One region of the Cedecea selenatireducens genome, then DNA from elsewhere that is predicted to be linked to it. Evidence: predicted binding sites of a transcription regulator. Region 1 holds the regulator's gene; each other region holds the start of a gene.
The links. Region 1 encodes LexA, which represses DNA repair genes until DNA is damaged. Its sites were predicted from a motif close to TNCTGTATGTACATACAGNA; they were not measured.
Positions count from the first base shown of each region.

Region 2: a site for LexA is predicted at 3,783-3,802, ahead of mutH (DNA mismatch repair endonuclease MutH). Genes of this name have one in related genera too.
Region 3: a site for LexA is predicted at 6,403-6,422, ahead of sbmC (DNA gyrase inhibitor SbmC). Genes of this name have one in related genera too.

Region 1 covers NZ_JBHIKW010000003.1:469,174-479,200, reverse strand. Annotated here, with positions in the region: gene malM (maltose operon protein MalM) at 1-179, shown strand, start outside; gene ubiC (chorismate lyase) at 402-911, shown strand; gene ubiA (4-hydroxybenzoate octaprenyltransferase) at 911-1,783, shown strand; gene plsB (glycerol-3-phosphate 1-O-acyltransferase PlsB) at 1,850-4,279, opposite strand; gene ACE38U_RS07710 (diacylglycerol kinase) at 4,411-4,779, shown strand; gene lexA (transcriptional repressor LexA) at 4,889-5,497, shown strand; gene dinF (MATE family efflux transporter DinF) at 5,573-6,907, shown strand; gene ACE38U_RS07695 (CsbD family protein) at 7,143-7,352, shown strand; gene zur (zinc uptake transcriptional repressor Zur) at 7,424-7,936, opposite strand; gene ACE38U_RS07685 (cupin domain-containing protein) at 8,032-8,535, shown strand; gene ACE38U_RS07680 (conjugal transfer protein TraF) at 8,707-10,014, shown strand.
Region 2 covers NZ_JBHIKW010000007.1:22,640-32,666, forward strand. Annotated here, with positions in the region: gene aas (bifunctional acyl-ACP--phospholipid O-acyltransferase/long-chain-fatty-acid--ACP ligase) at 1-79, shown strand, start outside; gene lplT (lysophospholipid transporter LplT) at 72-1,268, shown strand; gene ACE38U_RS12930 (NADP(H)-dependent aldo-keto reductase) at 1,302-2,345, opposite strand; gene ACE38U_RS12935 (YgdI/YgdR family lipoprotein) at 2,485-2,703, opposite strand; gene mutH (DNA mismatch repair endonuclease MutH) at 2,863-3,549, opposite strand; gene rppH (RNA pyrophosphohydrolase) at 4,236-4,766, shown strand; gene ptsP (phosphoenolpyruvate--protein phosphotransferase) at 4,779-7,025, shown strand; gene lgt (prolipoprotein diacylglyceryl transferase) at 7,370-8,242, shown strand; gene thyA (thymidylate synthase) at 8,249-9,043, shown strand; gene ACE38U_RS12965 (prepilin peptidase-dependent protein) at 9,230-9,697, shown strand; gene ACE38U_RS12970 (prepilin peptidase-dependent protein) at 9,691-10,027, shown strand, end outside.
Region 3 covers NZ_JBHIKW010000001.1:451,675-461,701, reverse strand. Annotated here, with positions in the region: gene ACE38U_RS02210 (LysR substrate-binding domain-containing protein) at 1-366, shown strand, start outside; gene yoeI (membrane protein YoeI) at 742-804, shown strand; gene ACE38U_RS02205 (APC family permease) at 794-2,158, shown strand; gene sbcB (exodeoxyribonuclease I) at 2,221-3,648, opposite strand; gene ACE38U_RS02195 (acyltransferase family protein) at 3,725-4,876, opposite strand; gene dacD (serine-type D-Ala-D-Ala carboxypeptidase DacD) at 5,129-6,295, shown strand; gene sbmC (DNA gyrase inhibitor SbmC) at 6,449-6,913, shown strand; gene ACE38U_RS02180 (VOC family protein) at 6,926-7,360, shown strand; gene ACE38U_RS02175 (FUSC family protein) at 7,516-8,574, shown strand; gene ACE38U_RS02170 (DUF496 family protein) at 8,749-9,084, shown strand; gene ACE38U_RS02165 (ArsR/SmtB family transcription factor) at 9,239-9,547, opposite strand; gene fusA (elongation factor G) at 9,740-10,027, shown strand, end outside.

The DNA of each region.
Region 1 (10,027 bases):
CGGCCGCGAAGAGCGAGCCGATGCTCAATGATACGGAAAGCTATTTTAACCGCGCGATTAAACAGGCTGTGGATAAAGGCGACATCGATAAGGCCCTGAAACTGCTGAATGAAGCCGAGCGTCTGGGTTCCACCTCCGCCCGTAAAACTTTTATCAGCAGTGTAAAAGGCAAGGGGTAACCATCTCCCCACGTTGCTGATGCTTGAAGTATTGGTGCGCTCAGGCGCACCTTTTTTTTCCCCGTCATAATTCGAGCCACAGGGGGGTTGTACTCCCTTACCTAAGATTGCTCTTCTGTTGCTCAATTGTTGCGATATTTGCCGCGGGTGCTGCCATTGTCTGCCCCCACGGGGATGTTCTGCGTTACAATGCCTCCAGGTTATATATCGGAGAGTATTCCCATGTCCGACGCGCTGTCGCCGTTGCGCGCCCTGAATTTCTTTACGGAGGTCCCGCAAGGGCTTAGCTCCGCTTATCTTGACTGGCTCTTGCTGGAAGATTCGATGACGAAACGCTTCGAACAGCACTGCAGCAAAGTCACCGTCCGCATTGTGCGCGAAGGTTTTTTCCCGGCCGGCAGTGATATGCCTGAAGTCGGGCTATTGCCTGCTTCTGAGCGCTACTGGCTGCGGGAAATTATTCTCTGTGGTGATGATGAACCCTGGCTACTTGGGCGCACCGTTGTGCCTGAAACCACGCTAGAGGGTCCCGAGTTGGCCTTGCAAAAGCTTGGCAATACGCCGCTCGGGCGTTACCTGTTTAGCTCATCAACCCTGACGCGCGACTACATCGAAATTGGCCGCAGCGCTGAACTTTGGGGGCGTCGCTCCCGGCTGAGACTCTCCGGCAAACCGCTGCTGCTGACCGAACTGTTTTTGCCAGCGTCTCCGCTGTACGAAGAGGAAAAATAATGGAGTGGAGTCTTAACCAGGGAAAGCTTCTGGCCTACCACCGGTTGATGCGCACCGATAAGCCAATCGGCGCTCTGCTGTTGCTGTGGCCAACATTGTGGGCGCTTTGGGTTGCAACGCCGGGCCTGCCGTCGCTGATGAACCTGATTGTCTTTATCGCTGGCGTCTGGCTGATGCGCGCCGCAGGCTGCGTCGTGAATGATTATGCCGACCGTAAGTTCGACGGCCACGTTAAGCGCACCGCGCAGCGCCCGTTGCCCAGCGGGGCGGTTTCAGAGAAAGAAGCGAAGATCCTGTTTGTCGTGCTGGTGGGCCTTGCCTTCCTGCTGGTGCTGACGCTCAACACCATGACTATCCTGCTGTCGATAGCAGGGCTGGCGCTGGCATGGGTGTATCCGTTTATGAAGCGCTACACGCATTTGCCTCAGGTGGTGCTGGGGGCGGCTTTCGGCTGGTCTATACCAATGGCCTTTGCCGCGGCTAGCGAGTCTGTGCCGCTCAGCTGCTGGCTGATGTTCCTGGCGAATATTTGCTGGACCGTGGCGTATGACACACAGTATGCAATGGTCGATCGTGACGATGACCTGAAGATTGGCATTAAGTCGACGGCTATTCTGTTTGGCCGTCACGACAAGCTGATTATCGGCCTGCTGCAAATCGCGACCATGGTGCTGATGGGAGTAGTTGGCTGGCTAAACGGCCTGGGTGGCGCGTTCTACTGGTCAATTTTACTGGCGGGTGGATTGTTTATTCATCAGCAAAAACTCATCGCCAGGCGCGAGCGTGAAGGCTGCTTTAAAGCGTTTATGAACAACAACTACGTGGGCCTGGTACTGTTTATTGGGCTGGTACTGAGCTACCTGCATTTCTGAGTGCTCAGGCAATAAAAAAGGCGGGTCGACGCATAATGCCGACCCGCCTTTTTAGTTTCTATCGAATCAGGAAACAGCGTCCTGGGAGGCTGAGCTCTCGATAGTCAGACGTACATCCGAGGTCACCAGGTCTGCCAGCATCTGGTACACCTTGATGGTTTCGGTCGCGTCTGCATCTCCGGTATCGCTAATGTAGCCCTCATCGCGCAGGGTCAGTACCAGCGAGGTAAAGACGGCTTTATCAAAGAACTCTGGGGCGTTAATGCCGTGCAGAACGGACAGACGCTGCGCCACCGTACGGCTTTCACGCTCCAGCGTCCCGCGGTTGATCGACGGGTTGGCGCTCAGCTGCCAGAAGGTAATGGCATAACGCTGAACCGTCTCGCGCACGCCCGCTGCCAGAAGCTGCAGAGTGCGAGAACGGTTAGGGTTGATCTGCACTTCATCGTCAACAACCATCACCAGCCCCTGACGTTCCATCTCCGCGATCAGCGCATCAATTTCTCTGCCCAGCTCGCTTTTTTCCCAGCGCAGGAACAGCTCGGCCTTCAGCATCGGATAAACGACTTCTATCTGACGAAGCAGCTCGGCACGTGAGATATGGCGATGCTGGGTGATGATGGACGCCATCAGCGACGGCAACACCAGCATATGCATGATGTTGTTGCGGTAATAGGTCATCAGCACGGCCTGCTCGCGCGGCAGAATGATGATGTCACCGATGGTGTCTTTCTCCACCTCGAACTTGTTCATCTGCAGGGCGTGGTCGATCAGCGCATTTGCGGAGACCGTTGGGGCGGTAGCGTCCGGAGAATATGGGACGTTGCGCAGCAGGTTCAGGTAGCAGTCCAGCTGTTCGGTGAGCTGTTCACGGGTCAGTGAGCGCTGGCGTGAGGCAAGCAGCGCGGTACAGCACAGGTTCATGGCGTTGGCCGCCCCTGCGTTGTTGATTCTCACCATCAGGTCAGCGGCGATATTGTTCACCGTCGGCGTTAACCAGGCGGGACGAATCGCTTCAATCGGATCGATAGAATCTTTCCATTCCGGCACATGCTGGTTCAGGTAGGCCATCAGCGGCAGCGGTTCACCGAAGTTAACGTAGCCCTGACCCAGGTTACGCAGCTTACTCAGGCCGCGAACCATCTGCATGAAGCTCTCTTTTTCTTTTGTCGCACCGCGCAGTTCTTTCGCGTAAGTGCCCACTTCCATTACGTGCTCGTAGCCGATGTAAATCGGCACCAGGGTAATCGGACGGGTGCCGCCGCGCAGCATTGCCTGAATCGTCATCGACAGCGTGCCGGTCTTCGGATCCAGCAGGCGACCGGTACGGGAACGGCCACCCTCGACAAAGTACTCCACGGAATAGCCACGGCTGAACAGCTCGCCGAGGTACTCGCGGAACACCGTAGAGTAAAGCTTGTTGCCCTTGAAGGTACGACGAATAAAGAAGGCGCCCAGGCGGCGGAAAATCGGGCCGGCCGGCCAGAAGTTCAGGTTAATCCCGGCGGCGATATGCGGCGGAACCAGCCCCTGGTGATAAAGCACGTAGGAGAGCAGCAGATAATCCATGTGGCTGCGGTGGCAGGGCACATAGACAATTTCGTGGCCGTCGTGGGCAAGCTGGCGCACGCGCTCGGCGTTGTGCACGTTAATGCCCTGATAGAGGCGGTTCCAGGTTAAGCCTAAAACCCGGTCCGTTAAACGTACGGCTTCGTAGGAGAAGTTGGCGGCAATCTCTTCCATCAGCGCGACGGCGTTTTGCTGCGCTTTTTCGTGGGAGATTTTCTTGCTGCGGGCTTCGTCTTCTACCGTGCGGGCAATCGCTTTTGACGCCAGCAGCTTGTTGAAGAGATCCTGGCGAACCGGCAGACGTGGGCCTACTGCGGCCAGGCGCTGGCGGGCAAAGTGGGTACGCGCCACGCGAGCCAGTTTTTGGGCGATAATTTTGTCGGTGCCGTGTTCGGTCGCCATGCGGCGCAGCGAAACCGGCGGAGAGAAACGGACAAAGCTATCGCGGCCCAGCCACGAAACCGCAAAGAATTTCTGGACGCCGTTCAGGGTACGTAAAGGCGGATTGATTTCCCCTTTCTCGCGTCCTGGGGAGCGGCCAAACATCACGGAAACCGGCACCATCTGCACATCGAGATCCGGGTTGCTGCGGTGCAGATCCAGATAGTCGTGGAACAGTTTTACCGACTCTTCTTTTGGCGTGTAGTAGGTAAAGACGCGCGGGCCGCCGTGGATAAACACGTAGCGCGGCAGCAGTACGCCGTCAATTTCCAAAGGTTCCAGCGGGTCCGGCAGGTCGTGATCCAGGCATTGGGCACGCAGCGTCAGTAGGTCTGCCTTAGAATTGTAGGGCAGGACGTACATAATCGGGCGTGAGGGATCCAGACCGAGCTCGGTTTGCGGATCGGCCGGGATAGACTTGCTTTTTACCAGAACGCTTAATGGTAAATTCAGTAATTTGTAGTAAATTCTTGGCCAGCCTGACATAGATGATGTAAAGCCTCAGGTTAATAATGCAAATGCGCCGCAAGGATATCAGAAACTCTGGGGAATTTCTGTGGCGCTGCGATTTAGACTCAATGAGCATTGACGCTCAATATTTAAAAAGGTTTCCTTTAATGGCGAATAATACCACCGGCATCACCCGCATTATTAAGGCTGCAGGCTACTCATGGAAGGGACTGCGAGCGGCCTGGATCAACGAAGCTGCATTTCGTCAGGAAGGCGTTGCGGCGGTTATTGCCATCGGCATTGCCTGCTGGCTGGACGTTGATCCTATCACCCGCATTTTACTGATTGGCTCGGTGGTGCTGGTGATGATTGTCGAGATCCTTAACAGCGCCATTGAAGCGCTGGTCGACCGTGTGGGCACCGACTACCACGAGCTTTCAGGGCGAGCCAAAGATATGGGTTCAGCCGCGGTATTGATAGCGATTATTCTTGCGGTTGCGACCTGGGCCACCTTGCTTTGGTCACATTTGCGATAGTCCTTCCAGAATAGTTTAAGTCGCTGGTTTTTTGCTTAATTTGTGGTTTCAAATTCGCCCGGGGCTGTATATACTCACAGCATAACTGTATAAACACCCAGGGGGCGGAATGAAAGCACTAACTACCAGGCAGCAAGAGGTGTTTGATCTCATTCGGGATCATATCAACCAGACCGGCATGCCACCTACGCGCGCCGAAATTGCACAACGTCTGGGGTTCCGTTCTCCAAACGCCGCTGAAGAGCATCTCAAAGCGCTGGCGCGTAAAGGTGCCATCGAGATTGTTTCCGGTGCATCACGCGGCATTCGTTTGCTGGTTGAAGAAGAAAGCGGCCTGCCGCTTGTAGGCCGTGTGGCCGCCGGTGAGCCGCTGCTGGCACAGCAGCACATCGAAGGCCACTACCAGGTTGACCCGTCGCTGTTTAAACCGAATGCCGATTTCCTGCTGCGCGTCAGCGGCATGTCGATGAAAGATATCGGCATCATGGACGGCGATTTGCTTGCGGTTCACAAAACGCAGGACGTGCGTAACGGCCAGGTCGTTGTCGCGCGTATCGACGATGAAGTCACCGTGAAACGCCTGAAAAAGCAGGGTAACACCGTGCATCTGCTGCCTGAAAACAGCGAATTCCAGCCTATTGTGGTCGATCTTCGCGAGCAGAACTTTAGCATTGAAGGTCTGGCCGTCGGGGTGATCCGCAACGGTGAATGGCTGTAACACGTCTTCTGGTGGTGCGGTAAACCTGCTGTACCACCCGCTTTAAACCCCTCTATTTTCCTCTGGATCATTCCCATGCGATTCTTCTCGTCAACGGATGGTGCGCTTTGGCGACTGGCGCTGCCGATGATTTTTTCCAATATTACCGTGCCGCTGCTGGGCCTGGTTGACACCGCCGTCATCGGCCATCTCGACAGCCCGACCTATCTCGGCGGCGTGGCTATCGGCGCTACGGCGACCAGCTTCCTGTTTATGCTGCTGCTGTTTCTGCGTATGAGCACCACCGGATTAACGGCGCAGGCGTTTGGCGCAAACGATCCACAGCGGCTGGCGCGCGCGCTGGTTCAGCCGCTGATGCTGGCGCTGATCGCCGGGCTTGCCATCGTGCTACTGCGTTATCCACTGATCACCCTCGCGCTGCACGTCGTTGGCGGCAACGAAGAGGTGCTGTATCAGGCTCGTCGTTTCCTGGAGATCCGCTGGCTGAGTGCCCCCGCATCGCTGGCTAACCTCGTGCTGTTGGGCTGGCTGCTGGGCGTTCAGTATGCGCGGGCACCGGTGATCCTGCTGGTGGTGGGAAACCTTATCAATATCGTGCTCGATCTTTGGCTGGTGATGGGGCTGCACATGAACGTGCAGGGGGCGGCGCTGGCGACGGCGGTGTCTGAATACGCCACGTTTTTCATCGGCCTGCTGATGGTGCACAAAGTCCTGAAGCTGCGCGGCATTAGCTGGGCACGCCTTAAAACGGCCTGGCAGGGGGATCTACGCAAGCTGCTGGCACTGAACCGCGACATCATGCTGCGTTCGCTGCTGCTGCAAATATGCTTTGCCTCCATCACCATCTTTGGCGCACGTCTCGGCAGCGAAATTGTGGCGGTGAACGCCGTGCTGATGACGCTGCTGACCTTCACCGCCTACGCGCTGGACGGCTTCGCTTATGCGGTGGAAGCTCATTCTGGCCAGGCCTACGGCGCACGTAACCGTGGGCAACTGCTGGAGGTTTGGGGCGCAGCGTGCAGGCAGGCCGGGTTGGTCGCGGTGGCGTTTGCCGCTCTCTATGCCGTTGCCGGAGAACACATCGTCGCGCTGCTGACATCCTTGCCGGAGCTGCGTCAGCAGGCCGACCGCTACCTTGCCTGGCAGGTGATATTGCCGATGGTGGGCGTCTGGTGCTACCTGCTGGACGGGATGTTTATTGGTGCCACGCGCGGGGCCGAGATGCGAAACAGCATGGCGGTTGCCGCCCTGGGCTTTGGCGTGACGCTGCTTACGCTGCCGCTGTTTGGCAACCACGCTTTATGGTTGTCGCTGGCGGTATTTTTGGCTTTGCGCGGCCTGTCGCTCGGTTATATCTGGCGGCGCCACTGGCGCAATAACACCTGGTTTGCCGCGCATGGCGACCATTGATCGCGTTTTCTGATCCTCGTTAACTTCTCATCTATCATGCTGATTTCCCGCTTTTAAGGCGGGGAGTCCGCGTGCCGCTGATTTTGAAAATGGTTAAAGATTCTGAGTTTTATATGTAACCCGAAATCCTTGACTACAATTATTTCTACATCCAGCAGATATTGGATGTTTTCCAGAAATTCAGCATCCGACAATGAGGATGCAAAACCCTAAACCGAACGATGAGGAGATGACAATGAATAAGGACGAAATCGGCGGTAACTGGAAGCAGTTCAAAGGTACGGTCAAAGAAAAATGGGGTAAGCTGACCGATGACGACATGACCGTCATTGAAGGGAAGCGTGACCAACTGGTGGGTAAAATCCAGGAACGTTATGGTTACGCCAAAGACCAGGCAGAGAAAGAGGTTAAGGACTGGGAGTCCAGGAACGAATACCGCTGGTAACCTGGCGGCCCCTCAAATGTGCTAATCCGTAAAACCAATCCTGCCCGGGTACAAGGATGTACCTACCCTTCTTAACGCTTTTTCTTCGGCTGTATCGTATGGTCGTGATTGCAGGCGCCGTGGTGGCGACAGGCTTCAACTTCCGAACAGTCTGAACACAGCCCGTGGGCTTCAATCACGTTGTGGCGCAGGGCAAAACCCATTTTTGACGCCAGCTTCTGCATAATATCTTCCACACCTTCAGCCGCCTGTTCTTTGACGGCACCGCATCTGTCGCAAATAAACATTGCGGAAGAGTGGGTGGGGTGGTCGATAAAATTGCACAGCACATAGCTGTTGTTTGATTCCACGCGATGCACAAAACCCTGCTCCAGCAGGAAGTCCAGTGCACGGTAAACGGTGGGCGGCTTTGCCTGTGGCTCGCTGACGCGCAGGAGATCCAGCAGGTCGTAGGCGCTGATGGCGCCAGTTTGCTCGGACATAAGGCGCAGCACCTCGAGACGCTGCGGCGTCAGGCGTACATTGCGTTGCAGACACAGCTTTTCAGCCTGTGCTAACACGTTTTGCGAAGTCGTGGTGTCCATCTGCCTCTCCCGGTCATTGACTCAATACTTTACCATAATGCGGATAAAACGCCGAATCCTGGTACATAATGACCCTATCTACCCAGGAGGAAGTAATGCAAAAACCCGATTGTATTCGCCACTGGCGCGAGCTGGAAGGCAGGGATAATTCAACCTACCCGGACAGCCCGGAGCTGTTTTCTATTGGTGCCCCGCTGGCCCGCAGTTTTGGCTTATCCCGTCTTGGTATTCACCACGAACGCATTCCGCCTGGGCGCAGAACCTCTTATCCCCACGCTGAGAGCAGCGAAGAAGAGTTTGCCTATGTGCTCGAAGGGCACCCGGAAGTGTGGATCAATGGCCACCTTTGGCAGCTTGAACCCGGCGATAGCGTAGGTTTTCCTGCCGGAACAGGCATTTGCCATACCTTTATCAATAATACCGGGCAGGACGTTCGGCTATTGGTCGTTGGGGAAGCGAATAAAGCCGAAAATAAAATTTATTATCCGCTAAATCAGTCTTACGCCATGCAGCGTAAGGATCGCTGGATAGATCATCCCCCGCAATTCTTTGGCCCGCATAACGGTCTGCCTTCACGAAAGCCAAAGGGTAAACTATAAATTAATTAGCAAGGAAACGATGAGACGCTAACCCTATGGATATATTTGGGTTCCCGATGGTTCAAATATCCATCTTTTTATCGCGCTATTCACAGCAATAGTCTGCCTCTGTTCAGTCATAACTGTCAGGGGCGAATTACTTCATCTGACAATCAGACAGGCGTGCTGTGAATGAATAAAATAAAATCTTCGGTGGCGACACTCGCCGCAACGTTATTTATTGCCCATCAGGCCGGGGCGGCAGGAACCTGGTCCGAGGCGCGTAACGATGCGATGGGGGGAACAGGCGTGGCTTCTGCTAATTATGGCAGCGGCGTATTAATCAACCCGGCGCTATTAGCGCGCTCCCAGCCAGATGACAATATTACCGTTATTCTGCCGACGGTTGGCGCACAAATAACGGATAAAGATAACCTCCAGGACCGCATAGATGATATCAGCGATAAAGTTGATAACTATAAACAATCCATTGGATCGCTAACGCCGCGAGATATTCTTTTAAATCCGAACGGTACGTTAAATCAGTTCCGTAGCGCGGCCGGGGATTTAGCCGGGGAGCTTGAAGATTTACGAGGTGAAACGGCGCATGCCAAAGCCGCGGCGGGTATTGCGGTGAGTATTCCAAATGACACACTCTCAGTGGCTTTTGTCACCAGGGCTTATGCTCGTGCGAAGGTCAGCTCCTCAATCGATCAAAATGATATCGATTATCTGCACAGCATCCAGAATTCCAGCCTGGTGGCGGGCAGCGTAGCGATTGATGCGGCGCTAAACGGCTCAGACCGTATCACCCGTAACTTGAACTCCACCGCATCCGGGCGTGCGGCTATCGTTTCTGATTACGGCATTGCGCTGGCCCACAAGTTTGACGTCGGGGGCGTGCCGGTCTCCGTTGGCGTCACGCCAAAGCTGCAGAAAACCTGGCTTTATAACTACACCACCTCCATTTACGACTACCGCAGCGGAGACTGGAAAAACAGCCAGTACCGTAACGATGACACCGGATTTAACCTCGATGCCGGCGTTGCGGCGGATCTGGGTGAAAACTGGACCGTCGGCCTGAGCGGCCAGAACCTGGTTTCCCGTGATATCGACACCAAAGATATCCGCATCACTAACGGGCGCACCGGTGAGATCCGCAACTATAAAGATACTTATCAAATCAGTCCGCTGGTTACCGCTGGCGTGGCCTGGCACAACGAGCTGGTGACGCTGAGCGCCGATGGGGATTTGACCGAAACGAAAGGCTTCAAAAGCGAGGCTAATTCCCAGTACGTTGGCGTAGGTGCCGAAGTGAGGCCACTGTCATGGCTGGCGCTGCGTGCCGGTTACCGCGCCGATGTGAAAAATAACGACAGCAACGTCTTTACCGGCGGCGTGGGCTTCGCGGCGGGTAAACATGTGAACGTCGATTTGATGGGATTGTATGGCCAGGATCAGACCTGGGGCGCTGGTGCACAGCTGAGCGTAGCCTTCTGAGGCTGAATGCCGG
Region 2 (10,027 bases), on a different contig from region 1:
GCCGGTGCTGGGCAGCGGAAAACCAGATTTTGTCACCCTGAAAGCACAGGTTGATGAAGCGGAGAAGGCCCATGGCTGAACAGGCTGGCAATAGCGGTTCTTTGTGGTCCCGGGGCATGATGGCGGTGACCGCGGCGCAGTTTTTATCGGCCTTTGGCGACAATGCGCTGCTGTTTGCGACGCTCGCAGTGCTCAAGCAGCAGTTCTACCCGGACTGGAGCCAGCCGGTGCTCCAGATGGTGTTTGTGGGCGCCTACATCCTGTTTGCACCTTTTGTGGGGCAGGTGGCCGACAGCTTTGCCAAAGGGCGAGTGATGCTGCTGGCCAACAGCATGAAGCTTGTCGGCGCGGCGGTGATTGCGGTGGGGCTGAATCCTTTTGTCGGCTACACGCTCGTAGGCATTGGCGCGGCGGCCTATTCCCCGGCTAAATACGGCATTCTCGGCGAGTTAACGACCGGGGACAGGCTGGTGAAAGCCAACGGCCTGATGGAGTCCTCTACCATTGCCGCTATCCTGCTTGGGTCGGTGGCCGGTGGGGTGCTGGCGGACTGGAACCTGACGGCGGCGCTGGTGGTCTGTGCGCTGGTTTACGGCGGGGCGGTGATAGCCAACGTCTTTATCCCTAAACTTGCCGCGGCGCGTCCCGGTCAGTCCTGGCGCTTTAAGCCGATGACCCACAGCTTCTTTTTCGCCTGCCGCAGCCTGTGGCGCAGCGGGGAAACGCGATTCTCGCTGGTGGGTACCAGCCTGTTCTGGGGGGCGGGCGTGACGCTGCGCTTCCTGCTGGTGCTGTGGGTGCCGGTTGCATTGGGGATCACGGATAACGCCACGCCTACCTACCTGAATGCGATGGTTGCGGTCGGGATTGTGGTGGGGGCCGGGGCCGCAGCGAAGCTGGTGACGCTCGAAACCGTTGCCCGCTGCATGCCTGCCGGAATATTGATAGGCGTCGGAGTGCTTATTTTTGCTCTCCAGCACGCTCTGCTTCCATCCTATGCCTTACTGGTGCTGATAGGCCTGCTGGGTGGTTTCTTTGTGGTGCCGCTTAACGCGCTGCTCCAGGAACGCGGCAAGCACACCGTTGGCGCGGGCAACGCGATCGCCGTGCAGAATCTGGGCGAAAATACCGCCATGCTTTTGATGCTCGGTCTGTTCTCGCTGGCGGTGAAAACCGGGGCGTCGATTGTTGGGATTGGGATCTGGTTTGGTGCGGTGTTTGCGCTGGCGATTAGCGCGCTTTGGCTGTGGCAAATCAAGCAGAAATAGCAGTAAGGCCCTCTTTTGGAGGGCCGAACTTTCTTACGGAGCCGGATAAGTATAAATCCGATGCGCCGCTTCAATCTCCTCAATCACCTCTTCACCTAGCGTCAGATTCAGGCTTTCAAGGTTGGTCTTAAGCTGTTCCATCGTGGTGGCGCCGAGCAGCGTGCTGGCGACAAACGGCTGACGGCGAACGAAGGCCAGCGCCATCTGCGCCGGATCCAGATTATGGCGTTTCGCTATCTCGACGTAGGCCGCAACGGCTTTCTGTGACTGTTCGCTGCTGTAGCGAGTAAAACGGCTAAAGAGCGTGTTGCGGGCGCCAGCCGGTTTTGCCCCGTTCAGGTATTTGCCCGACAGTACGCCAAAGGCGAGGCAAGAATACGCGAGCAGCTCCACGCCCTCGTGCTGGCTTATTTCAGACAGGCCAACCTCAAAGCTACGGTTTAACAGGCTGTACGGGTTTTGAATCGTGACGATGCGCGGCAGATCGTGTCTCTCAGCAAGCTGCAGGTAGCGCATCACGCCCCAGGCCGTTTCGTTCGAGACGCCGATATAGCGAATCTTCCCGGCACGCTGGCACTCCGTAAGCGCTTCGAGCGTTTCCAGCAGCGTTACCGGCAGCGACGTTGTGTCGTTCCAGGTGTAGCCGAGCTTGCCGAACATGTTGGTCTGGCGCTGCGGCCAGTGAACCTGGTAAAGATCCAGATAATCGGTTTGCAGGCGCTTGAGGCTGGCGTCCAGCGCTTCACGAATGTTTTTGCGGTCGAGGATCTGGTTAGGGCGGATGCCCGCGTCGTTATTACGGGCCGGGCCGCTAACTTTAGAGGCGATAACCAGCTTTTCGCGGTTGCCGCGCGCTTTCAGCCAGCTTCCTACATAGCTTTCCGTTAAGCCCTGAGTTTCCGGGCGCGGGGGCACCGGGTACATTTCCGCGACATCAATCAGATTCACGCCCTGACTGACGGCATAGTCGAGCTGCTGGTGGGCATCGGCCTCGCTGTTTTGTTCACCAAAGGTCATGGTTCCCAGCCCCAGCGTGCTGACTTCAAGTGAACTGTGGGGGATACGGTGATAGTGCATAGCCGGCTTCCTGTTGTTCTTTTGATACGTCAGGCATCGTTACCCGACAAAAGGTCTATAAACATGGCAGAGGCCGAGGCAAAGCGAAAGAGGGGAGGCAAGAAAAGTCACCAGGCCAGCCGGTGGGCTGACCCTGAGATTAGCGCTCGATAATCTGGGAAACGTCGTTGCGGTTGATCTGCATTTCGTTACCCTGCTGGTCGCGATAACTGACCAGACCGGTGTCTTCATCAACCTTAGGTTTACCTTCGGTCAAAATCATTCGTCCATCTTTGGTTGCCATCACATAGTCACTGCTGCAGCCTGAAACGGCAAAGGCAAGACCAATGGCGGAGATTGCTACTGCCCATTTAGTCATCGTTGTGTTCCTCGTCAGGAAGGGATCCCGTTAATAAGTCTAGTAATAACCTGATGAACAGGGGAAGGAAAGCAGCAAATTCTTATTAGGGCGAGGGAAATGTAACATTCTCCGGCGTGTACTGACATAAACCTGGATTGCCTTTCCCTACCGCAGCGCTTAGAGCGTGAAGTGCCGTGCGAGCAGCGCAGCCGTAAAGTTCTTCTTCAAATAAAAGCCGCGTGGCAGCGTGAGAATAGGCGCACCATCGGCGCCGATGGCCTCGGTTAATGCCCGGCTGTTGGCGGCTTTGGGCCTCAGCTGCAGCACTTCGCCGTGGCGGGCGGTAATACGCTCGACCTGGCCCAGCACAATCAAGTCCATCAGCTCTTCCCAGTCCAGACGCAGCTGCCGCTCTTCTTCTTCTGAGGGACTCCAGAGCAGAGGAGAGCCAACGTGCCGCTCGGCGAGTGGAATTTGCCTTTCACCTTCCACCGGGATCCACAGCACGCGCTTGAGCTTGTGCCGCACGTGGCTGGTTTCCCAGACAACGCCGCTATTACCGGTTAGTGGCGCGACGCACACAAAAGTGGTTTCCAGCGGGCGGCCAAGGCTATCCACCGGGATCGTTTTAAGCTCGATGCCGAGATTAGCAAAGTCCTGCTCGGGCTTGCTGCCCGCGCTGGCGCCCAGCCACAGCTCCAGCAAAACGCCAATCCAGCCTTTGTCTCTTTTCAGGTCTTTCGGCGTCTGTAGCCCGGCGCAGGCCGACAGTTCTCCCAGGGTATAACCGGCTACCTGCTGGGCCTGCTGGAGCAGTTCGGCTTCACTCTTTGGGGGCGTAATTAGGGGACGTATCGGTTGCATAGCTCGTTGATGTTTTTTGGTTAAAAAATGAACGCACTTTGTTCACAGCGAAAGTTTAGTTTAGTCGTCTGAGGATAAGATTAACAATATTCTGATTTATAATGATTTTTTTAAGTCAGCCGTTTCGCTGTGGCGGCATGAAAAAAGCTTTTCCAAATCTGGTCACTGGCAATGAACAGGATCTTACACCATGTTATCCACAGAAAAATGGGATAACTGGGAAAAAGCTCGACTACTGGTTCCATTTACAGCCTTGACGGGGCGGTAAAAACCAATTTTTCACCGATTTGTGCCTAACTTGTTTGCACAATCTGTGGATAAAAACGACATTGTTCGATCTTTCATCAGCCGACGATCTTCGTATGTGACGATCGTCACATTATGAAAGCGATGTGTCATTTTTATAGTATTATGGTTATGATATATAAAGACTTTAATATGTGTTCGGATTGCTCCTGATTTTACTTGTCCCGAGTTGTCCCGATGTAATTCGTTAGTTCTTCACAGTTATATCCACAGAAAAAGTGAATAAAACGGCTGGTTTTGGCCGCCCCTGTTTATAACCCGGCTATCTTTTGTGAGTTATTCAAATGTTATTCCATGCAAACGCCGCCGAGAGAGTGGTTTACCGCCTGACACTTGTATGAAACAATCGATGCAATCTAAGTTTGTTTTGAGGTAGTCCGGTGATCGATGATGATGGCTACCGCCCCAACGTTGGGATCGTAATATGTAATCGGCAGGGACAGGTGATGTGGGCGCGGCGTTTTGGCCAACATTCCTGGCAATTTCCTCAGGGGGGCATTAATCCTGGCGAGTCCGCTGAACAGGCAATGTACCGGGAGCTTTTCGAAGAAGTCGGTTTGCAGAGAAAAGACGTTCGCATTCTTGCCTCGACCCGAAACTGGTTGCGTTACAAATTACCTAAACGTTTGGTGCGTTGGGACACAAAGCCGGTTTGTATCGGCCAAAAACAAAAATGGTTTCTTTTGCAGCTGCTGAGCAGCGACGGTGAGATCAATATGCAAACCAGCAGCACGCCGGAATTTGATGGCTGGCGCTGGGTCAGTTATTGGTATCCGGTTCGTCAGGTTGTTTCATTTAAGCGCGATGTTTACCGCCGCGTAATGAAAGAGTTTGCCAGCGTGGTTATGCCACTGCAGGAAGTTACGCCACCACGCAATAACTCGCCGGCCTGGCGACGTAAAAGAGGTTAAGTCACGCGAAAAATGCTCACCCGTCTGCGAGAAATAGTCGAAAAGGTCGCTAGTGCCCCGCGCCTCAATGAGGCGTTGGACATCCTGGTGACTGATATCTGCCTTGCGATGGATACCGAGGTTTGCTCGGTTTATCTCGCCGATCATGAGCGCCGCTGTTTTTACCTTATGGCGACCCGTGGGTTAAAAAAACCGCGTGGTCGCACCGTTACGCTTGCCTTTGATGAAGGTATTGTTGGCCTGGTTGGGCGGCTCGCGGAGCCGATTAACCTGGCCGATGCGCAAAAACACCCCAGCTTTAAATATGTACCCGCCGTAAAAGAGGAGCGTTTTCGTGCGTTCCTTGGGGTGCCTATTATCCAGCGCCGTCAGCTTCTGGGGGTGCTTGTTGTCCAGCAGCGTGAACACCGGCAGTACGATGAGAGCGAAGAGTCTTTCCTCGTTACGCTGGCCACGCAGATGGCCGGGATTTTGTCCCAGTCTCAGTTAGCGGCGCTGTTTGGGCAGTACCGCCAGACCCGCATCCGCGCGCTTCCGGCATCGCCTGGCGTTGCCATTGCAGAAGGCTGGATGGACACCACCGTCCCGCTGATGGAGCAGGTCTTTGAGGCATCAACCCTGGATACCGCACTTGAGCGTGAGCGTCTTACCGCCGCGCTGGAAGAGGCTTCCGGGGAGTTTCGCCGCTACAGCAAGCGTTTTGCCGCCGGGGCTCAGAAAGAGACCGCGGCTATCTTCGATCTTTACTCTCACCTGTTAACCGATGCGCGCCTTCGCCGTGAACTTTTTGCCGAGGTGGACAAAGGCTCGGTGGCCGAATGGGCGGTAAAAACGGTTGTTGAGAAGTTTGCTGAACAGTTTGCCAGCCTCTCTGACAGCTACCTGAAAGAGCGGGCGGGAGACCTCAAAACCCTGGGGCAGCGCCTGCTGTTCCACCTCGACGACACTATTCAGAGCCCGAATACCTGGCCGGAGCGCTTTGTTCTGGTTGCGGATGAGCTTTCGGCCACCACCCTTGCCGAGCTGCCGCAGAAGCGCCTTGCGGGCGTAGTCGTGCGCGACGGTGCGGCAAACTCTCATGCTGCCATCATGGTGCGTGCGCTCGGTATTCCGACCGTTATGGGGGCGGATATTCAGCCTTCGGTACTGCATCGCCGCATGCTGGTGGTGGACGGCTATCGCGGCGAATTGCTGGTGGATCCTGAGCAGGTACTGCTGCAGGAATACCAGCGCCTGGTGAGCGAAGAAAACGAACTCAGCCGCCTGGCGGAAGACGACGTAGAGCAGCCTGCTGCGCTAAAAAGCGGTGAGCGTGTGCAGGTGATGCTTAATGCGGGCCTTAGCCCCGAGCATGAAGAACAGCTTGGCAGCCGTATCGACGGCATCGGGCTGTACCGCACCGAAATCCCGTTTATGCTGCAAAGCGGTTTCCCTTCAGAAGAAGAGCAGGTCGCGCAGTATCAGGGCATGCTGCAGATGTTTAACGACAAGCCGGTGACGCTGCGTACGCTCGACGTTGGGGCCGACAAACAGCTCCCATACATGCCCATCAGCGAAGAAAATCCTTGCCTTGGCTGGCGAGGGATCCGCATCACGCTCGATCAGCCAGAGATCTTCCTGATCCAGGTTCGTGCGATGCTGCGGGCGAACGCGGCGACGGGGAATCTCAGCATTCTGCTGCCGATGATCACCAGCATTGATGAGATTGACGATGCCCGCAGGCTGATCGATCGCGCAGGCCGGGAAGTTGAAGAAGAATTAGGTTATCAACTGCCCGAGCTAAGGCTTGGGGTGATGGTTGAAGTTCCTTCGATGGTGTTCATGCTGGGTCACCTGGCCGGGCGCGTTGATTTTATTTCCGTGGGGACGAACGATCTTACCCAGTATCTGCTGGCGGTCGATCGTAATAACACGCGGGTGGCTAGCCTTTACGATAGCCTGCACCCGGCAATGCTGCGCACGCTAAACCTGATTGCCCGCGAAGCGGAACGCTATAACATCGACCTGTGCCTGTGCGGTGAGATGGCCGGCGACCCGATGTGCGTCGCGATTCTGGTAGGGATGGGCTACCGCCATCTTTCGATGAACGGCCGCTCTGTCGCACGTATTAAATACCTGCTGCGCCATATCCATCTGGAAGAAGCCGAAGTACTTGCTCAGCGCAGCCTTGAGGCACAAATGGCGACGGAAGTACGCCACCAGGTCGCGGCGTTTATGGAGCGGCGTGGCATGGGCGGCCTGATCCGCGGCGGGCGCTAATTTATTCAATATGTCCCGGCATCACCGGGACATTACCCTTACCTGACAACAAGGGATAAAACGTGGTTTTTCCCTTGTTGTGGTTTATCAGCCGAAAACCCTGAAAGGGTTTTCCCTGTTTGTTTTCTTTGATGCCTTGTGTAGTTTTAATTTCCCACGCACGTCGTGCATTGTCTTAGGTGTCCCGGCATCACCGGGACATTACACATCTTTTACAACTTCCATAATCAATCACTCAGGCCGTTTGTGCTATGATCCGCTGCTTTCGGAGCGCATCGATAGCGGTGCGTACTTGCAACCCGCCTTTAATTTTTTGGCGGGGTAACAATAGCTTGTGGTGACAGATGAATAGTGGCTATCTGCGTTTCCCTGAATTTGACCCGGTGCTTTTCTCCATCGGGCCGGTTTCCCTGCACTGGTACGGACTCATGTACCTCGTTGGGTTCGTGTTTGCCATGTGGCTTGCCGGACGCCGCGCCAGCCGTCCGGGCAGCGGTTGGACGAAAAATGAAGTAGAAAATCTGCTGTATGCAGGGTTCCTTGGCGTCTTCCTGGGCGGCCGTCTGGGCTATGTTTTCTTCTACAACCTGCCGGTCTTCCTTGCCGATCCCCTGTACCTGTTTAAAGTCTGGGACGGCGGTATGTCCTTCCACGGCGGGCTTATCGGTGTTATCTGCGTAATGATTTGGTTCGCACGCCGCACCAAACGTACCTTCTTCCAGGTTTCCGACTTTATTGCTCCGCTTATCCCGTTTGGTCTTGGCGCGGGTCGCCTCGGCAACTTTATCAACGGTGAGCTGTGGGGCCGCGTCGACCCTAACTTCCGCTTCGCCATGCTGTTCCCTGGCTCGCGCAGTGAAGACGTTGGCCTGCTGGCAACGCACCCGGAATGGCAATCGCTGTTCAATACTTACGGCGTGCTGCCGCGCCATCCGTCGCAGCTTTATGAGCTGGCGCTGGAAGGGGTTGTGCTGTTCATCATTCTGAACCTGTTTATTCGTAAGCCTCGCCCGATGGGGTCGGTATCTGGCCTGTTCCTGATCGGCTATGGCGCGTTCCGCATCATCGTGGAATTCTTCCGCCAGCCGGACGCGCAGTTCACCGGCACCTGGGTGCAGTACATCAGCATGGGGCAGATCCTGTCGATTCCGATGATTGTTGCCGGTATCGCCATGATGGTCTGGGCTTACCGCCGTCCACAGCAGCAACTTTCGTGAGGTGACATGAAACAGTATCTTGATTTGATGAAAAAAGTGCTCGAAGAGGGCACGCCGAAAGCGGACCGTACCGGTACCGGCACGTTGTCTATTTTTGGGCATCAAATGCGCTTTAACCTGCAGGAAGGTTTCCCGCTGGTTACCACCAAAAAATGTCACCTGCGTTCGATTATTCATGAGCTGCTGTGGTTCCTCAACGGGGATACCAATATCGCCTACCTGAAAGAAAATAAGGTGACGATTTGGGACGAATGGGCGGATGAAAACGGCGATCTCGGCCCGGTTTACGGCAAGCAGTGGCGCTCCTGGGCAACGCCTGACGGGCGCTATATTGACCAGCTAACCACCGTGCTGAACCAGCTGAAAAACGATCCGGATTCCCGTCGCATCATCGTTTCTGCATGGAACGTGGGCGAGCTGGATAAAATGGCGCTGGCGCCTTGCCACGCTTTCTTCCAGTTCTACGTGGCCGACGGCAAGCTCTCCTGCCAGCTTTATCAGCGCTCATGCGATATCTTCCTTGGGCTGCCGTTCAACATCGCCAGCTATGCGCTGCTGGTGCATATGATGGCGCAGCAGTGCGACCTGGAAGTCGGTGACTTCGTCTGGACCGGGGGCGACACGCACCTGTACAGCAACCATCTGGAACAGACTCGCCTGCAGCTGACTCGTGAGCCGCGCGCGCTGCCTAAGCTGGTTATCAAACGTAAGCCCGAGTCGCTGTTTGACTACCGCTTCGAAGACTTCGAGATTGAAGGCTACGATCCGCATCCGGCTATCAAAGCGCCTGTTGCCATATAGTTCACAGCCAGCGTGACAGAACCGGTGCCTGAGTGCGCCGGTTTTTTTTGCCCAGATTTCTTTTCTTCGGCACGGCTTCCGGCCGCAGTGAAAATTCCTGCAACCCTCCAGTTATCTTCCGGCATTTGCCGCATCCTCGCGTATGCCTGCTGGCTCATCTAAACGCGGCTGGTCACACTGTCGGCCATGAACATTAATCAACGTGGTTTTAGCGTTATTGAGCTAATGGTGGTGATAGCCATCGTTGCCGCACTCAGCGCCGGAGGCCTTCATGGCTGGCACCAGTGGCAGCAGAAAGTGCAGCTTTGGCAGACAGCCCAGCGGCTGAGCCACTTTCTCTCAGGCCTGAGAAATGACGCAAACTGGAACAATCAGACTCATCTTTTAGCGCTGCACCAGAGCGGGAAAAGCTGGTGTCTGGCAAGCCGCGGCGTATCTGAAAACTGTTTGTCTAACTCACGACTGGCTTTTATGCCTGAATTTGACGACATCATCGTGGAGGATATGACGGCTGGTTTAGGTTTTTACGGTGTACGCAGCACCGCCTGGCCCGGCCATATTGTTCTGAAAAGCCAGGCCGGGCGGTGGAGGGTGACGGTATCAGTCTGGGGGCGCACGCGGCTGTGTGAACTGTCCGGAGGTAAGCCATGCTGAGTGCTCAGAAAGGATTTACGCTACTGGAAATGCTTATTGCGATGGCCCTGAGCAGCGTGCTGTTGCTGGGAACTTCGCGCCTGTTTCCGGCTTTACAACTGGAGGTTTTACGGCAGTACGGCTATGTCGCTCAGCAGGAGGCGCTGTGGCAGATGGCGTTTGCGATTGGCAAGAATTTGCAGCGGGCTGGCTATTGCCGAGGCCAGTGCCAGGGCGAAGGTGTGAAGTTAACGAATCAGGGTGGCTGCGTGGTGGTGCAGTGGGATGCTAACCATAATGGTCGATGGGACACCGCGAAGGATAGTCAAAGTGAACAGAAGGGCTATCGCC
Region 3 (10,027 bases), on a different contig from region 1:
GAGCCACTTCCCCGGCGATTAATCAAGCAGTCGCGCGCCGTGGTGGTGGGAGACACCTCCAGAATAGAATCTGCTCGAGCTATGCATCTGCTTGAAGAGCAGGAAGCCATCACCGTATTTGACTTCAAAACCAAGCTCGAACTGCAAATCAGCGGCATTGGCTGCGGGTATATGCCGCGCTATATGGCGCAGCGTTATATCGACAGCGGCGCGCTGGTCGAAAAGCAGGTCGCGGGGCAGGTGTCCTATGTCCCGGTGTGGATTGGCTGGAATGAACAAACTGCCGGGCTCGCCAGTGAATGGTGGCGTGAGAAAATCGTCAGCGACCAGCACATTGCTCAGGTGTATATGCCGGTAGAAAAATAGCCTCTTTATGACTGGCGATTTTTGCATAGCGCGGCTATGTTCAATGTCAGCCAGGCAGTACGTTAGAGCAGTGATACGCGTGGACAGGCCTATCTTCTTCTGCAGTGCTGAATGTGGGAGGTTTTACTTCCGCCAGACGCTGAAAAAGAAATTGCCAAAGATGGCTTTAACATCTTGTCATTGTGGCGCCGTATGGTGCAAAATACGCGCCAGCAAAAATAGAAGACTAACCGACGTTTAAGAGACGTCGGTTATTTTTTTGCAATCAATTAAGTCAGACAAACGGCATTTGCCAAAAAAACCAAGAGGCCGGGCTTCGTACCGGATAGATACTAGCTTTTAAAAAACGACAGTCGTGTCGCCGAGGAAATTCAGATGGGGCAGATTTTTGCTTTTGCGCAGGCTTTCTCTATTGAGGGAAACAACCATGTCGCTTAACGTCACCGCAGGTGCAAACACCCGCCCAGGTCTGCGTAAGACCCTGACGCTGGTTCCGGTAGTTATGATGGGCCTTGCCTACATGCAGCCGATGACCTTGTTTGATACTTTCGGTATTGTTTCCGGGATGACCGATGGCCATGTGCCGACGGCTTATGCCTTTGCTCTGGTGGCGATTCTGTTCACTGCGCTGAGCTATGGCAAGCTGGTGCGTCGTTTCCCGTCTGCGGGTTCCGCTTATACCTACGCCCAAAAATCCATTAACCCGCTGGTCGGTTTTATGGTGGGCTGGTCGTCGCTGCTGGACTATCTGTTCGCGCCGATGATTAACATCCTGCTGGCAAAAATCTATTTTGAAGCTCTGGTACCCGGCGTCCCTTCGTGGATCTTCGTAGTGGTGCTGGTTGGCTTTATGACCGTCTCTAACCTGCGCAGTGTAAAAACCGTTGCCAACTTCAACAGCGTCATCGTGCTGCTGCAAATCGTGCTGATTGCGGTCATTATGGGCATGGTGGTTTACGGCGTTTCCGGGGGTGAAGGCGCGGGTACTCTCACAAGCAGCAAACCGTTCTGGTCTGAAAACGCCCATATTGCACCGATGATTACCGGGGCAACTATCCTGTGCTTCTCGTTCACCGGATTTGACGGCATCAGCAACCTGTCTGAAGAGACCAAAGACGCCGAGCGTGTGATTCCTCGGGCTATCTTCCTGACCGCGCTGATTGGCGGCATGATTTTCATCGTGTCGACCTATTTCCTGCAGCTGTATTTCCCGGATATCTCTCGCTTTAAAGATCCGGACGCGTCTCAGCCTGAAATCATGCTGTTCGTTGCGGGTAAAGCTTTCCAGGTTGGCGCGCTTATCTTCTCCACCATTACCGTGCTGGCTTCCGGTATGGCGGCGCACACCGGCGTTTCTCGCCTGATGTACGTGATGGGCCGTGACGGCGTGTTCCCGAACCGCTTCTTCGGCTACATTCATCCGAAATGGCGTACCCCGGCGTTTAACGTGCTGCTGGTGGGTGCCGTAGCGCTGATGGCTATCGACTTTGACCTGGTAACCGCAACTGCGCTGATTAACTTCGGTGCGCTGGTGGCCTTTACCTTCGTTAACCTGTCGGTTATCTCGCAGTTCTGGATCCGCGAAAAGCGCAACAAGTCACTGAAAGACCATTTCAACTACCTGGTGCTGCCGACTATCGGTGCTCTGACCGTAGGCGCGCTGTGGATTAATCTGGAGCAAAGCTCGATGATCCTCGGCCTGATTTGGGGTGCAATCGGTCTGATTTACGTTGCCTGCGTAACCCGCAGCTTCCGTAACCCGGTTCCACAGTACAACGAAGACATCGCTTAATCAGTTTTGATGAAATAAGAATGGCTCCCGGTGGGAGCCATTTTTTTTGTCTGTAAAAAGCGTTAACCGACCAGGTATTGCGCGTATTCAAACAGCGCTTTCAACAACGCCAGTTTCTCTTTATCACCTTCATGCTGGTTATACAGCGTTTCCAGCTCAAGGGCGTAGGCCTGCAGGGCTTCCTGAGAAAGCACATCGCGGCGGTGATGCTGCCAGCGGTTTTGCTCCTCTTCGCTTAACGTGCCCGGCCAGTTGCGCGCCCGGTAGTTAAACAGCAGCTGCTCGATACGCTTATCGGCAAAGGTGATATCCAGCGCCGGTAGATTCTGCGGGTCAGTTTCCAGCACGATGCGCATTGCGGCGCGGTCAGCATCGCTGAAGAAACCGTTGTAAAGCTGGGCATCAACGTTATCGGAAGGCACAAATGGTTCGGCCTCGGCAAACAGCCTCACCACTTTTTCACGAACTTCCGGATGCTCACGCAGCACTTTCAGGTTATCAAGGCAGCGCTGGCGGTTTATGCCGAGGCGCTCGGCATCTTCCGGCCGCAGCGTGTTGGCGACGGCAAGTACCGGGCACTTATTCAGATGCACCAGCTTGATCGGCACCGCGGCGTTATCCCCCAGCTCGGATTTTGGCGTATACAGGCGGTCGCGCAGGGTGCCGGCGTCCAGCTCCAGTAGCGGGGAAATATCCCCGGCCAGGTCCACCATAATCACGGCATTGCGGTTATCGGGATGCCAGGCCAGCGGCGCTATCCAGCTGGTATTGCCGCGCTGTGCGCCGAACATGCCGGACACGTGAACCAGCGGCTTCATCTGCGGGATATCAATCAGCGTCTGTAGTTTTTGCTTCGAGCGGTGGCTGTAGAGATAGTCAAACAGGCGCGGCTGACGTGTTTTAACCAGCTGCGCCATGGCGATGGTCGCATAGACGTCTGACATGGCATCGTGTGCGTTGGCGTGCTCAATGCCGTTAGCCTTCGTCAGGTGCTCAAGACGGAAGCTTGGCAGCCCGTCTTCGTTTTCCGGCCAGACGATACCTTCCGGGCGGAGGGCATAGCAGGCGCGCATCACGTCGAGCAAATCCCAGCGGGAATTGTCGTTCTGCCAGCTCCAGGCGTAGGGATCGTAGAAGTTGCGGTAGAAGATATTACGCGTCACTTCATCGTCGAAGCGCACGTTGTTGTAGCCCACCACGCAGGTCTTTGGCACGGTAAAAATACCGTGAATACGCTTTGCAAAATCCGCTTCGTTTTCGCCGCGAGCCAGCGCCTGCTGAGGCGTTATGCCGGTAATCATCACGGCTTCTGGCTGAGGCAGGTAGTCATCCGCAGGCTTGCAGTAAAACACTTCCGGATCGCCAATAACGTTAAATTCGCCGTCGGTGCGGATGGCGGCAAACTGGGCCGGCCTGTCCAGCGAAGGGCTTTTGCCGAAGGTCTCGTAATCGTGAAAAAGAAATGTAGCAAGGGGAGCAGAATCAGACACAGAAGTTACCATTGAGCTAGTTGTATTCTGGCTCAATGGTAAACCATCTGCTGGCTCATCAGAAGGAAAAGCGCGTTTAAGATGTGGCCCGCTGGGACTTTAGCCCGACGCGGCTAATCAAGCGTTTACCCAGCGCGATACCGCGTTTTTCTACCCTGTGGTAAAGCACCACTGCAATCAGCCAGACGGCCGGCAGCGCTATCACCGTCACAATCAGGAAGCGAATGAGAGAAGGTTGGTGGGCAAAGGCGGTGTAGCGAACCAGCAGGCCGATGACGGGAATCACAAGCATCAGGTGCAGCAGATACACCGAGTAAGACACGTCCCCGAGGAACAGGCTAAACCGGCAGGTGAGCAGCCTGCGCGGGGCGTCTGTCATCCGGCTCAGGCGGCTTTCGCCCTGATGCTGCCAGAGCAGCAGCGTCATCCCAACAATCATCACGCACTCCGCTGCCAGCCGCAGGTGAGTTTCCGCAATATGCATCTGCCAGGCAATGACGGGGGCGAGCAGCGCCAGCGCGCAATAGCGCAGGTTTCTCTGCATCACCGTGTGAGATATCAGCATACCGGCGATAAACAGCGGCAGCTTTATCAGGATCATCGACGGCATCGGGAAGGCGTTGAAGTAGTCCGGAAAGAGCCAGCGCGCCGCCAGGCAAACGACCATCAGCAGCGTGGCGCTGACCGCAAACCCGTAGCGCATCACCAGCAACATGATGAACGGGAAGAGCAGGTAATACTGCATCTCAAGCCCAATACTCCAGTCGGGCAATACGGTGCGGAAGGAGTATTCGGGCAGCAGGCCGAAAATAAACGACAGGTGGCTGACAATGTTAGTAACGGAATGGTCGGCATAGCGGCTGCTTGCCGTGGCGGTAGTCGGCCAGGCGCTGGCGATAATATCGCGCATTTCGCCAAACCAGCCGCCAAAGAACAGGGCAATTATCAGCAGTAAATAATAGAGTGGGGCGATGCGAAAGAAGCGACGCAGCCAGAATACGCGAAATGTGTTGGGGCTATTCCACGGCTCTTTTACCCGTCGTTCCTGATAATTTTTTGCCATCAAATAACCGGACAGCAAAATAAATAAATCAACCCCCATGCCCGGATCGTAGAGCACGGGGATGCGGCATTGCACCAGCAAACAAATGTGGCCGAGCAGAACCCAGAGCGATGCCAGACCGCGCAGCCCTTCCAGCTCGGGAGACCAGCGTTTACTTTCCACTATAAGATGACCTATATCTGTATTTTCTTCGGTCAGAGTAAAAATGAATCAAAGCCGCCACAATCAGAAAGTCGCGCAATCGGGGAATATCAGAATAAACGCAGGGCAACTTTCGGCAGGAATATATTCGTACAAATATCATTCATTATTATTACCAAATATGAAATGTCATATTTTCTTGCAATTTAAAGAAGCAAATTAACAAGAACTCCCGTAAAACGAGCCGCTGTAAATTAAGTCTTTGAGGATATTCCGTTGAAAACCCGCCTGCTTGTTGCCCTGAGCTTTTTGTCCCTTTCCGTTAACTCCGCGTTTGCTGATGATATTTTCCCCCATCAGCCGCAGCCGCCGCAGGTTCAGGCTGGCGCATGGGTGCTGATGGATTACACCACCGGGCAGGTGCTGACCGCAGGTAACGAGCACGTCCAGCGTAATCCGGCCAGCCTGACAAAGCTGATGACCGGCTATGTGGTAGACCGTGCTATCGACAGCAAACGTATCACGCCGGACGATGTGGTCACGGTGGGGAAAGACGCCTGGGCAAAAGGCAACCCGGTCTTTGATGGCTCATCGCTGATGTTTATTAAACCGGGCGACAGGGTCACCGTACGTGACTTAAGTCGGGGGCTTATTATTGATTCCGGTAACGATGCCTGCGTTGCGCTGGCAGATTATGTGGCCGGCGGGCAAAAGCAGTTTGTCGCCATGATGAACCACTATGTCGAGCAGCTTGGCCTGCATGACACCCATTTTGAAACCGTTCACGGCCTGGACGCGCCGGGGCAGCACAGTTCGGCCTATGATCTGGCCGTTCTGTCCCGCGCTATCATCCACGGCGAGCCGCAGTTCTACCATATGTACAGCGAGCGCAGCCTCACCTGGAACGGCATTACCCAACAGAACCGTAACGGCCTGCTGTGGGATAAAGCCCTGAACGTTGACGGCCTGAAAACGGGGCATACCGAAAGCGCCGGGTTCAACATTATCGCCTCCAGCGTGCTCGGCCAGCGCCGACTGATTGCGGTTATTATGGGCGGCCTTAGCTCAAAAGGGCGCGAAGAGCAGGCCCGCAAACTGCTGCACTGGGGGCAGGATAACTTCGACACCGTGCAGGTATTACAAAAAGGCAAAGCCATCGGCAGCGAGCACATCTGGTACGGCGATAAGCCTGACATCAGCGTTGGCCCGGATCAGGACGTTTTTCTGGCGCTGCCTAAAGCTGAAGTCTCCAACATCAAGGCCAAATATGTGTTGAGCAAGCAGGATATGGAGGCGCCGCTGGCAGCCAATGCTCAGGTGGGCGAGATTCAGCTGTTCGATGGCGACAAGCTTATCTCCCAGTGGCCGCTGGTGAACCTCACGCCGGTAGAGAAAGGCGGGGTGTTTTCACGTCTCGGCGACTTCATCAGCCGTACGCTTTAATCCATTTACCACGCTCTTGAGCCGCGCTTCCTGCGCGGCTTTTTTGTCCCGGTTTCTTGCGAAACAGCTCCCAAAACTGGCAGCTTGTGCCGACGCCATAAACGCTATAGTGTATAAACGTACAGTGCATTTATTCATCAGCGTGGAGGCAGTATGACATTTAAAGTTCAGCACGTTCCGGCGCGAAAAGTGGCCGGCTTTCATCTGGTCGGGCCTTGGGAAACCACGGTTCCGCAGGGTTTTGGTCAGCTGGCGATGTGGGCACAAACCCACAGCCTGAATGGAGAATGGCTGGCCGTTTACTACGACGATCCCGATGTCGTTCCGGCGCAAAAGCTCCGCGTTGACACCGTGCTCGGCGTTTCTGATGATTTCAAGGTTCCGGCGAACAGCGAAGGCGTAATCGTCACGGCTATCGAGGCCGATACCTACGCCATCGGTCATGCCAGGGTGGAAAATGAAGCTTTCCAGCAGGCCTGGGAAACCTTCTTCGACCAGATAGAGGCCGACGGCGGCTATCGGTTAACCGGAAAACCCTGCTATGAAATCTACCTGAACGACGGGTCTGCAACCGGCGTATGGGAAATTGATATGTATATCCCGGTCGCTAAAGCCTGACAGGAGGAAATCATGACGGAAGCTATCGCAGGGTTAAAGGTGTTATTCATTGCCGGTTATGGCCCTGTCCCGCGTGACGTGGCGGCAAGCGCCGGATTTTATCAGCAGGTGCTTGGCCTGCCGCTGAAGGCTATGGAAGGCAACGAAGACTATCTGGCAACGGAGAACGGCGTGCTGGACGGCGTGAAACATTTCGCCCTCTGGCCGCTGGCTCAGGCGGCACAATCCTGTTTTGGCGTGGGCAGTTGGCCTGAAGACGTTAGCGCGCCACAAAGCTGGGTGGAGTTTGAAGTGGAAGACGTCGGGCAGGCGACGGAGGTGCTGAAGCAGTCAGGCTACAAAATGCTGGTGGATAACCGCCTGGAGCCCTGGGGGCAAACGCTGTCACGCCTGCTGAGCCCTGAAGGTTTGCTGGTTGGGGTTACGGTCACCCCCTGGCTGCGTTAGCGTCGGTCAACCTGGGCGGCAGGTTGCCGCCCCATTTCTGATATTCAGCAAAGAAACATGAAATATCCCGCGTAAAAGCCCTGCGCTCCGAGGCTTTATGATTTCTTTATGAGAAAAACGGGTACAATTTCTTTTTTGTTTTCGGAGAGCCGGGTGTGCGTCCCGACAAATCACTGACCCCGTTTGAGATCCGTATTTACCGCAACTATCGCGTTGCCCACGGTATACGCATCGCCCTTGCTTTTGTGCTGACGTTTGTTCTGGTTCGCCTGCTGCAGATCCCGGAAGGGACCTGGCCGCTGATCACGCTGGTGGTGGTAATGGGGCCTATCTCCTTTTGGGGAAACGTGGTGCCTCGCGCCTTCCAGCGTATTGGCGGCACCATCTTTGGGGCGGCCATCGGGCTGATAGCCCTCAAGCTTGAGCTTTTCTCTCTGCCGCTGATGATTATCTGGTGCGGGCTGGCAATGTTCCTGTGCGGCTATCTGGCACTCGGCAAACGCCCATACCAGGCTCTGCTTATCGGCATCACGCTCTCGGTGGTCGTGGGAGCGCCTCCGGGCGACATGGAGATTGCGCTGTGGCGAAGTGGCGACGTTATTTTTGGCTCTCTTCTGGCAATGTTGTTCACCAGCGTTTACCCACAGCGCGCGTTTATTCACTGGCGCATCCAGATGGCGACCTTCGTGCAGGCGTTCGGTAAGGTCTATACCGCCGGTTTTTCGCCAAACCTCGTGGACCGCCCGCGGCTGGAAAAACCGCTGCAGAAGATCCTCAATGACGTTGTTAAAATGCGTGCCTTGATTGGCCCTGCCAGCAAAGAAACCCGCATTCAGAAGTCGGTTTTTGAAGCCATTCAGACCATCAACCGCAACATGGTCTGTACTCTCGAGCTGCAGATAAACGCCTACTGGGCAACGCGGGCCAGCCATTTCGTGATGATCAACGCCCATACGCTGCGCGACACGCAGCAGATGACGCAGCGAACGCTGGCGGCCATTGCGAAGGCATTGCATGAAGGAAATCCTTCTCCAATCGCTGCCAACACTGAAAAGCTGAATGAAATCGTTCTGGAGCTACGGCAACTGATGGAAGAGGGTAAGGGAAGCGCGCTGCAGGAGACGCCGATTCATGGCTACGTCTGGCTTAGCCTCGAACTGGCCCGCCAGCTTGAGCTGCTGTCGCATCTTATTTGCCGGGCGCTGCGCAAATAGCGCGCGTAAAGTGCAGAAATGACAATGCTTGTTTCGATTCAGCAGAAATTGAGGTTAAGATAGGGCCAGCCCGTCAGTGAGATTGACAAAAAAATTGTCATCGTCAACCGCGACGACTAAGGTTATGGCGGTTGTCTTAACGAATCCGAGTACCAATTTAGCAGGGGTGTAAAAATGGAAAATATCAAACCTACCTTCCAGGACGTTCTGGAGTTTGTTCGTCTGTTCCGTCGTAAAAACAAACTGCAGCGTGAAATTCAGGACGTAGAGAAAAAGATCCGTGACAACCAGAAGCGTGTGCTGCTGCTTGATAACCTGAGCGACTACATCAAGCCGGGCATGAGCATCGAAGCGGTGCAGGGCATTATCGCCAGCATGAAAACCGACTACGAAGACCGCGTGGATGACTACATCATCAAAAACGCCGAGCTGTCTAAAGAGCGTCGTGAAATCTCTAAGAAGCTGAAAGTGATGGGCGAGCAGAAAGTAGCCGATACCAAAGCTGAATAACTTCAGTGAATCTAAAATAACCGCCTTCATGGGCGGTGGTGAGGCTGCTGACAAAGTTCATTGCTCTAAAAAAGACCGAACCCAGGTCTAATAAAAACAATGAATAATGTTCTCGGGTTTGCCATCAATCTAACCGCCTTCATGGGCGGTTTTTTTATGCCTCGTTCACCATAACCCGCAGTAAGGTTTCCAGCAGGCCGGGAAACCGCGCGTCCAGATCTTCACGCCTCAACGAAATCAGATTCTCACGTCCCTGAGGGCGCTGCCAAATCACGCCGCTATCGCGCAATACGCGCCAGTGGTGGGTCATGGTCGACTTCGCTACGTCCTGACGCAAAGCGCCGCAGGTAAGTTCTTCGCCACCGGCGAGCGATTTAACAATCCCCAGTCGCAGCGGGTTACCCAGCGCAAAAAGGACATTTTCAAGGCGGATTTGTTCTCGTTCGGGATGGTTGGCGATCATACTCTTCCTGTATCGGCGGTTACGGCACGGCGGCTGGCTACTATAACAAACTTGCCGGACTTCGACTGTATCGAGATTAACGATAGCTCAAATTGTTCGAATATACTCGTACAGTTGTACTATTATGATGGCGAACAAATTGGGCGGCCATCCTGGCCGTCGCTTAACAGTCAAAAAGACTAAGGACACATCATGCCCCGACCCATCCCTCTCGAACGCTATCGCAACATTGGTATTTCCGCCCACATTGATGCCGGTAAAACAACTACGACCGAACGTATTTTGTTTTACACAGGCATGAGCCACAAACTGGGCGAAGTTCACGATGGCGCAGCAACGACAGACTGGATGGCTCAGGAGCAAGAGCGCGGCATTACCATTACGTCCGCCGCGGTGAGCTGCTTCTGGCCGGGTATGGATCGCGGTTTTGAACCGCACCGTATCAACATCATCGACACGCCGGGACACGTGGACTTCACC